2 regions of the Citrifermentans bemidjiense Bem genome follow, and region 1 is predicted to be linked to the other one. Evidence: riboswitches for the same ligand, from Rfam matches in the RefSeq annotation. Region 1 holds a riboswitch; the other holds the start of a gene.
The links. Region 1 has a riboswitch for magnesium ahead of GBEM_RS02125 (ABC transporter permease). Riboswitches for the same ligand answer to the same signal wherever they lie in the genome.
Positions count from the first base shown of each region.

Region 2: it holds a riboswitch for magnesium, as region 1 does, so the genes downstream of both, GBEM_RS16155 (magnesium transporter) here and GBEM_RS02125 (ABC transporter permease) in region 1, are expected to answer to the same signal.

Region 1 covers NC_011146.1:509,465-514,383, forward strand. Annotated here, with positions in the region: gene GBEM_RS02125 (ABC transporter permease) at 4-1,740, opposite strand; M-box (ykoK) riboswitch at 2,130-2,299, opposite strand; gene GBEM_RS02130 (sigma 54-interacting transcriptional regulator) at 2,332-4,914, opposite strand.
Region 2 covers NC_011146.1:3,729,360-3,734,278, reverse strand. Annotated here, with positions in the region: gene GBEM_RS16170 (hypothetical protein) at 1-298, shown strand, start outside; gene GBEM_RS16165 (Fic family protein) at 1,047-1,574, shown strand; M-box (ykoK) riboswitch at 1,669-1,838, shown strand; gene GBEM_RS16155 (magnesium transporter) at 2,181-3,431, shown strand; gene GBEM_RS16150 (Nramp family divalent metal transporter) at 3,493-4,719, shown strand; gene GBEM_RS16145 (dihydrofolate reductase family protein) at 4,795-4,919, shown strand, end outside.

The DNA.
Region 1 (4,919 bases):
CCTCTAGCCGAGCCGGTAGCGGGTCTGGCTGACGGTGAACAGCCGCTCCCAGAAAAACCGGTTCAGTACCAAGACGTAAATACTCATGACTGCTATGCCCAGGGCGATGCGGGGGTAATCCCCTTTCTCGGTCCAGATGGCGATGTACGACCCGAGACCGGTTGCGGTAAGGGTCGTATTCCCCCAGGTGACGATCTCGGCGACGATGCTGGCGTTCCAGGTCCCCCCTGCAGCGGTGACGAGCCCGGTGACAAGCGATGGGAAAATGCCGGGGAGAAGCAGCGTTTTCCAAAGCTTCCACCCGGAGACGCCGAAGTTGCGGGCCGCCTCGCGCAGGTCGGTAGGGATGGCCGAGGCGCCGCCGATCACGTTGAAAAGGATGTACCACTGAGTCCCCAGGATCATCAGCGGGGCGGTCCAGATCTCCGGTGAGAGGTGGTAGTGGACCATGAAGAAGACCGCCACCGGGAAGAAAAGGTTCGCGGGGAACGCGGCCAGAAACTGCGCCAGGGGCTGGACTCTCGTCGCCCATTTCGGGTTGAGCCCGATATACACCCCGATGGGTACCCAGATCAGGCTGGCGATGATCAAAAGCACCGTGACCCGAACCAGGGTCAGGAAGCCGAGATAGAAGACCTTCCAAATTTCGGCGCCGTCTACCTCTCCCCCGACGAACTGGACCAAAAGCCACGCGCCCCCGGCGACGCCAATGGCTAGAAGCGCGTTCCAGGCAATTTCCTGCGCCTTGGGGATCGTGGCCTGCGTTGCGTCACGGAAGCTCGCGCGCTGCTTTCTCCTGGGGAGCAGGTCGGTGAGCCGGATCCACCGGTTGACCAGGAAACGTCCGGCGGCGCGCAGGAGCCTCGCGCGCTGGAACAGGGTCAGCACCCAGGAGCCGCTTCCCTCGCCGCTTTCGGTCGTTTCGAACTTGAACTTGTCGGCCCAGGCCACCATGGGGCGAAAGAGCAGCTGGTCGTAGACGAGGATCACCAGCAGCATGGTCAAAAGCGCCCAGCCGATGGCGGAGAGGCTGCGGTAGTGGATGGCCTGCGCCACGTAGGAGCCTATCCCGGGGAGGGTTACCGAAGTCTTCCCCACCGTGATCGCCTCCGACGCCACCACGAAGAACCATCCCCCCGAGACCGACATCATCATGTTCCAGATCAAGGGGGGCATGGCGAAGGGGGCATCCAGCTTCCAGAAGCGCTGCCAGGGAGAGAGCCCGAAGAGGACCGAGGCCTCGCTCAGGTCGGAGGGGATGGTCTTTAGCGACTGGTAAAAGCTGAAGGCCATGTTCCAGGCCTGGGAGGTGAAGATGGCGAAGATGGCGGCGCACTCCACCCCGAGAAGTTTTCCAGGGAACATGGCGATGAAGCCGGTGACGGTGACCGAGAGAAAGCCGAGGATGGGGACCGACTGGAGTATGTTCAAAAGCGGAACGAGTATCCGCTCGGCGCGGCGGCTCTTCGCCGCGAGCGTTCCGTAGCTGAAGGTGAAAAGGAGCGAAAACGCCAGTGCCGCCGCCATGCGCAAGACGGTGCGCAGCGCGTACTCGGGGAGGTTAACGGGGTCGAGCGAAAGGGGGATCTGCTCACCCGGCATATAGGGTATCCCCATCTCGCGGCTGCCCCAGGCAAAGAGCGTGACGAGCCCCATGACCATGAGAAAGGCGGCCAGGTCCCAAAAGTTGGGAGCGGCTCTTCCTGTTGTTTTACTGAACGGTGTCGACCGGTTGGCCATCCTGCTTCCTCCGTGCTGCCGGATACTCTACCCCTTTTGCGTAAAGGCGCAGCTATCCGGACGCGGGTCGTCCTGGCCTCATGCCGGAGCACGCGCGGACAGACCCCTACTGCCGATGCGCTCAAGCATCGCACAGTGAGAATGATTAATTGACGGAAGTCGGGAAACAGGTCCCTGGACTCCTCGCTTCGGCTGTTCCCCGCGGCGCGGCAGGAGAACCGGAAGCAGGCCCAGGTTAGGGGGGAAGCTTCGGAAAGGCTACTGCCGGAACTGCGGGATGAGTAAGTGATAGTCGCTACTATGACTGTCCAATGTGAAAAACCACCACCTTTTTTGTCGTGATATGAAAAAGCAAAAGGCCATGGGGGACCATGGCCTTATTTCTGGCGCGGATTCCCCTCTCGTAGGTTTTCGGCAGTGCGCAACGTAGGTCCCGGGGGACCAGCTACCTTGGGTCAAGCCTTAAGCCGGCAAGACCTGGTCTACCCGTTGGCGTCTTTCGACGTTTCCGGGCAGTAGCCTGTGTTTGAGCAAACGCCTCATCGTAACGAGGAACCCGTCCTGTTTATACCGACCCTCGCGGAATGTCAACTAAAGGATTTTTATCAGTATCGCGGTGGCGCCGAGGATGAGCAGCCGGTGCCGGAGCAGCGCCGCCGGCGGGAGCCCGTCCAGGCGCTGCAGCCGGGCCAGCACCACCCAGGAAAAGAGCGCCGCCAAAAGGATAATCGGGTAGATGAGCAGGCGCAGCGTCCCAAGTTCCGGGGTGAGCGCCGTGGCATCGAGGAAATTTTCCGCTCCCAGGGCCGAAACGGCGAGCGGGACCAGCCTGGCGCCCCCCTCCACCAGCGGACGGAAGAAGATCAGGAATAGACCCGCGGCGGCGAGAGGGAGGTAGGCGAGCCCGCTGCTGGTGAAGACGGAACGCCAGCGGGCGCCGCGCACAGCCACCGAAGCGATGAGGGCAAGGAAGGTGAACCCGGCGACGAGGCAAAGCGCCAGCAGGTAGTCCTCCAGGGTCCAGAGGGTGCGCGGGAAGAGTTCCGGTTGCCGCCCGGCCAAAAGCGGGGTCCCCTTGGCGGCGATCACCGCGCCCAGCAGGGTGACGCTGAAAAACGCCTCCCTGAAGCCGCGCCGGGCCTTGTTGAACACGCCGCAGGTCGGGTTCCTCAGGTCGAGCTGCATCGAGTGGTGCGGACAGTTGCGGACGCAGTTGAGACAGAGGACGCAGTGGTCGGAGCTGTCGACGCCGGAGGGGTGCAGCCCCATGGGGCAGGCCTTCTCCTTGATGCAGTCGTCCACCCGGCACCTGCTCAGGCAGACGTTGTGGTTGCTGTGCATCTCCAGCGGCGAGATGCGCGATACGAGGCTCACGATGCGCCCCAGCGGGCAGAGGAACTTGCACCAGCCGCGACGGCCGATCACCAGGTCGGCGCTCACCGTCGCCGTCAGCATGCCGCTCAGCAACAGCCCCGTGGCCGCTGCGTGGGAGAACATCCCGGTCGCCTGCTCCATCAGGAGGATCAGCACCAGTGCGGCGAAACTGAGCGACGGCCCGAAACTGCGCAGCCACGGTGCCGGGTCGCGCACCACACGGCTGGTGACCCCAAGCCGTTCGCCGATCGCTTCCATCGGACAGAAGCTGCACCAGCCGCGGGCGAAGAGGAAAGCGGTGAGTATCAGCGCGGGCCATCCCAGGGTCCAGGCCGCAAGGTTCGCCGCGTTGTCCGAAGCGGGGCCGAGCAGGGTGTACAGGGTGATCAGCAGGAACGCCGGTACGGTCAGCCAGCGCAGCACCTTCGGGAAACGCGGGTTCCAGGCGAGCCGCTCCAGGGAGGGAAGCGTCAAGAGGTTGAAGCGGCCGTCCTCGAAGGGGTGCCCCTGGAGGGAGATGTGCTCGGGCTGAATCTCCGTGTCGCTGCAGACCACCACGGCGCGGCTCACGACCTGGTACAGTTCGGTGGCGTTGAGGGGCCAGTCGTGGTCTACCAGGCGGTTCAGGGCGTCTTGGGAGAGCCGGCGCACGTTGCGGTTGTGCTTGGCGTTGAGAGAGGCGAGGAGGCTCTTCGCGATGACGGGGATGTCCTTCTTGCGCTCGCGCAGCGGGGCTAACTCCACGGTTTCGCCGCAGAGCTTTCGGTACAGCTCTCCGTTGAACTTGCCGCTGTCGATCAGGGGCTCCAGGGCCTTGCCGCTGGTGGCTATGATCCTCACCCGGGCGCTGCGTAGTTTGGTCTCGCCCCTTCTGGTGAAGTGCCCGGTGTCGAGGAAATCGACCAGCTCCTCCTGCACCGCAAGGGCCAGGCAGTCGACGTTGCGCAGGATCATGTCGCCCCCTGCGGCAAGCTCGATCATCCCCCTTCTCACCCGCCGCGCATAGACCGCCCCCTGCGAAGCATGGCCGAAAAGCGCCGCCTCCTGGGCGAGACCTAGCAGCACACCCCTTTGGGAGGCGCCCTCGGCTGGCTCGTTTTCCTCTTCCAGTACCGGCGGGGGGGAGGCGCAGTCCAGGAAAAGGACGGGGCGGTCGGCTTCGCTGTGGAAGTGGATCAGCCGGGCGGCGAGATCCTTCCAGGTGCCGGGCTCGCCCAGGATGAGGACGTGGCTGCGGGTGCCGCCCAGCTGCTGCAGGCGTTGGTTTAAAAGGCGCACCCAGTGCGAGGCGCCGGGGAACTGGCCGAACTCGGGAAGCAACTGCCAGCCGATGATGTTGGTGATCACCTCGCGGTGTTCGCTTTCCTCGCGCTGGTGGCGGTGCGCCCAGCTACCCAGCTGCGCCGCGAAGATCCGGCTCAGGTTGGCGTAGAGCGCGGGGATTTGGTCCAGAAGCTCTTCGAAATCCTCCCGGGAGAGCCGTGCCGCCTGGACCTCGGTGATCGCCCTCACGTCGGCGGAGCGCTTCTCGTCGGTCAGGATGGCGCGCTCCCCGATGACGTTGCCGATGCCGAGTTCGGTGAGGGTCAGCACCTGCCCCCCTTCGTCCAGGAGTTCCACCCTGATCCTTCCGGCGAGGATGACGTAGAGTTCCAGCGCCGGCTCGTTCCTGGAAAGGATGATCTGACCCGGCGCGAACTCGCGCAGCTGCAGGTGTCGGGCGATGCGGTCCAGCTGCTCCCGGTTGAGTGTGCTGAAAAGGCGGATGCCGGAAATGGTTTCAGAGCTTATTGCCGCCACATGTT
Region 2 (4,919 bases), 1.4 Mb from region 1:
GATCCACTGGGAAGCAGAGAAGCTCGAAAGGGCGAAGGTGGAAGCTGAGCGCCAGCGTGTTCAGTCCATAAAGGAGAGCAGGGACAATCTGCTACGAGTGATTAGGGGATGGAGTGAGGCGAATGGTATCCTGAAATTCTTTGAGGAGATCGAGTGTTTGGCTTCTGATCTTGATCAAGAAGAAAGAGCCTGTATTATTGAGCGGCTGGAGCTGGCTCGTCAACTCCTTGGGAACGTGGATCCGTTGCAACTGCTTCGGCTGTGGAAATCGCCCGAAGAGCGGCTGATGCAGGATTGAAGATCCGATAAGCTTTGCTTCTTTGATCGGGGCGACCCAAGTTAGAGCCTACCCCCCCTGGGAATCAAATCGCATGTTTTTGAGTCTTCGAGCAGTGAAGTTTTTTTTGGTGGGGGTATTTTTAGGGGTATGTTAAAAAACCGTCTTTGGGTTTAGCGTTTAAATTCAGAATGTTACCTGGCGTATTCGACCCCGGCTCCGGCACCACGGGAAAAACTGAATATTGAAGACCAATAGTAAAGGGCCACGCGAAAGCGTGGCCCTTTTTTGCCGTCTGCTGCCGATATGTTTTCCCCGGCAAAATTGCATTCGCCGCACGCGTTTCGTCTACCTGTGCCCACCGTGTCACCGATTCTGGGGTCTTCTGCCTTCGCGCCCTTATGTAGCCGATAGGGCATTTACACAAAATCCTTCACACGCCCGACCCCGGGCAATAATGGATTGGGTGGGAATATGTCATATTCGAACCAGAAAATGACGGATTTGAATTCAAATACGTCACATTTAGAAAGAATGTGACGTATTTGAATTCAAAAATGACGCATTTGAAAAAAATGTGACGTATTTGGACCCAAAAATGACACATTTGGAAAAAATATGACATATTTGAATTGGAAAACGACATATTTAAAAAAAATGGGACCGATTCGACCCGTACACGCCCAATTCTCACTGACTTCATTAGATAAATTGACCGTTGCCTTTGTCTTGGGTAAATTGGGGCGATCTTATTGGGTAAGGCTACGGCATGATTGATGATATCAACAGGACTCTCTGGGTAACAGCCAACAAGCCGCACGCAAAGCAGGCCGGAATCCTGGCGGCTCTGCTCCCTCGCCCCCTCATCCTTTCCAGATGGAACCCTGTCTTCGCAGAAATACCCGTTGAAAGCCTGGTTCACCAACACCAACAGGAGTATTACGCCGCACTGAGTGAGAGCACGAAGCAAGGCGATTCGGCAGTCTTTGTCGAGTTTATGCTGGGAATGGTGCAACAGGCCATCGCCGAATCTCAGACCCCCCAAGTCACCGCGCAAGTCACACCGCAGATAGCACGCTTGCTTGAGGTACTCGTTGGAGAAATGTCTCGTGATAGCATTCAAAACGCGCTAGGGCTGAAGCACAGGGAATCCTTCCGTCAACTTTATCTAGTGCCCGCATTGGCGGATGGCTGGATCGAGATGACCATACCTGACAAGCCGAATAGTCGACTTCAGAAATACCGGCTGACCGAGCAGGGGAGGGCATGGCGTTCCGAGAGGATGAAAGGCAGGTAGAGTCGATGTCACAGATGTTCAGATGTGTTAAACAAGTTATAATTTCCACAGCTTTCAAAAACATTGACATTAAATGCTGTCGGAAGTATCTAAAACTGTTCCTCGTTAGCATGAGGCGTTTGCACAAACAGAGGCTACTGCCCAAAAACGTCGAAAGACGCCAATGGGTAGACCAGGGCTTGCCGGATTAAGGCTTGACCTAAGGTAGCTGGTTCTTCCTGACCTACGTTGTGCACTGCTGAAAACCTACGAGTGGGGAACCACGGCATGATATGTATCCAGGCCACGGTTCCCCGTGGCCTTTTTTCGTTGTACCCATGCCGAAACGAAAGGTGATGGTTATCTCAATTGGGCAGTCATAGTTGTATCTTAGGCAATCAATATCGTTCGTTCCGGCATTAATCCATACACCTCCGCTCTGTTATGGCCTTTGCTGACACGCGAACGTTGGCCATAACGGGGAATATCAGGCAACCTCTGCCATTCCCTCCATTACACACAATTCATCGCTGTCCTTTTTCCAGGGCATGCTCCTGCATGCGCGTGGATTTTGGTATGGTCTTGATTAGATTCGCACGGGCTTTGGTCTGTGTATCGGGGTGTCGCATGCAGATTACAACGGAGTTGTATGTCAGCTCAGTGCTGAACAAGCAGGTCATCAACCCGGCTGGTAAGTCGGTCGGGAAATTATGGGATATTGCCATTGTTCCTGGTGAAGGGCTGCCGGTCGTTACCGGACTCCTGATAAAAAAGGGGAAGAAAATCCATATTGCTTCCTGGCACTCGGTACTCCTGTTCAACCCGATTGTCGTATCAATTGCCGGAGCAATTGAAAAGATGCCCCTCTATGAACGGCAATCCGACGCGATTCTTTTGGCCCGTGATGTACTCGACAAGCAGATAGTGGATGTGAATGGTGCCAAGGTCGTCAGGGTTAATGACGTGAAACTTGCACCATACGGGAAAATGTTATGCATCTTCTCGGTCGATATAGGTTTCAGAGGTCTTTTGAGAAGGCTTGGTTACGAGAAGGTCTGGTCTCTTGTGCAGAAAGAGATTCCGCAGAAGGAAATCGGCTGGCAGTTTGTCAATGCTCTGGAAATAAACACTGCCGGACTCACCCTCTCCAAGGCCCGTGAGCAGTTGGCGGAAATGCATCCGGCTGACATCGCCGGTATCATATCTTCTATCCCGAGAGCGTCCATTCAAAACCTGCTGAACAATCTTGACTATGAAACAGCAGGGGAAGCCATTCATGAACTGGAGCCGGAACTTCGCACCCAGATAATCAGCCAATTGGACAGTGAACAGGCTTCTGACATCCTCGAAGAGATGCCGCCTGATGAAGCTGCCGATGTGCTGGGCGACTTGCCGGAAGAGATGGCGCAGGAACTGCTGGGATTGATGGACAAGGAAGAGGCAGATGAAATCCAGGAACTGATGGAGCATGAGGACGATACGGCTGGCGGTCTCATGACCAGCGAGTTCATTGCCATATCCGCTGAAACCACCGTGGCACAGGCTATGGAAGAATTGCGGCGGCAGGCGGAAGAAATTGAAATGCTTTATTATGCCTACGTTCTCGATGCCCAAGAAAAACTGGTCGGAGTTGTAAACTTCAGAGACCTGCTTATCAGCAATCCCGACCTTCCAGTATCCGAACTTATGACCGAACAGCTCAAGACGGTCACTGTCGATGCCGAGCCGGAAGATGTGCTGGAGTTGCTGGCTAAATACAACCTTGTTGCCGTTCCGGTACTTGAGGATGACAGGACGATGGCTGGTATTATTACCATAGACGATGTAGTTGAGCTGTTTCTCCCCTATGCCCTGAAGCGGAGACGGTACCCCTCGTAAGAGTGGCAACTTGCGAATAAAAGGCAAGACCGTATTTCAGGCATAGGAATGGAGAATAGATATGAAGCTCAACAAAAAAAACATCCTGATGTTTCTCGCAGTACTCGGGCCGGGGATAATCACGGCAAACGTAGATAATGATGCAGGCGGGATTACTACTTATTCTGTTGCCGGGGCGCAGTTCGGCTATTCGCTGCTCTGGACGTTGATTCCGATTACCGTTGCCCTGGTGGTTGTTCAGGAGATGGTTGCCCGAATGGGAGTGGTTACGGGTAAGACCCTTGCCGACCTGATACGGGAGCGGTTCGGCGTAAAGACCACCTTTTATCTGATGATTTGCCTGCTGCTTGCTGATTTGGGGAATACGGTTGCGGAGTTTGCCGGATGGGCGGCAAGCATGGAGATATTCGGGGTCAGCAAGTACATCTCAGTGCCGATAGGTGCTTTCTTGGTCTGGTGGCTGGTAGTGAAAGGTACCTACAGGATTGTAGAGAAGATATTCCTCTTCTCCTGTACCATCTTTGTCACCTACATCGTTTCGGCAGTTCTGGCTGCTCCACCATGGGCACAGGTGTTGACGGAAACAGTCAAGCCGACCTTCTCCATGAAACCGTCCTATCTGATGATGATTATCGGGGTGGTTGGAACAACTATTGCGCCATGGATGCAGTTCTATCTGCAATCGGCAGTGGTGGAAAAGAACATCAAGATAGAGCAGTACAAAGCAAGTCGTCTCGATGTCGTAGTCGGCTGCATTATCACTGATGTGGTGGCGTTTTTCATCATTGTCGCCTGTGGTGCAACCCTCTATGCCCACGGCATAACCATCAATGATGCTGCTGATGCGGCAAAAGCCCTTGAACCGCTGGCTGGGAAATATGCATCGGTGATGTTTGCCATCGGTCTGGCAAATGCCTCTCTGTTTGCCGCCTCAATTCTGCCGCTTGCTACTGCCTATTATGTTTGCGAAGGGATGGGGTGGGAATCCGGCATTGACCATAATTTCAAGACAGCACCGCAATTCATGTGGCTTTACACTGGACTAATCGCTATCGGTGCCCTGATCATTCTGTTCCCAAACGCCCCATTAGTGGCCATCATGCTCATCTCTCAGGTGGTTAACGGCGTGATGTTGCCGTTCGTTCTGATATTCATGCTGATTCTCATAAACAGCAAGAGCCTGATGGGAGAATATACCAACTCGAAATTCTACAACGTCATATCCTGGGCTACAGTATTGGTTATGGTCGTTCTGACCCTGGCACTGGTTGCAACTTCAATGACATAAAATTAATCTATGAACGTGATGTAGGGTCCGAAGTGGGGTTAAGGGCGGCGACGATGAGAGCCGGCACGAGAGGTGATGGAAGTTATGAAGACCCAGTACTACACCGCATCGAGTCTGGATGGATTTATCGCGACAGAGGACGACTCGTTGGAGTGGCTCTTTTCTCTTGGGAACCTGGAGGAGTCCAGCTACCCGGAATT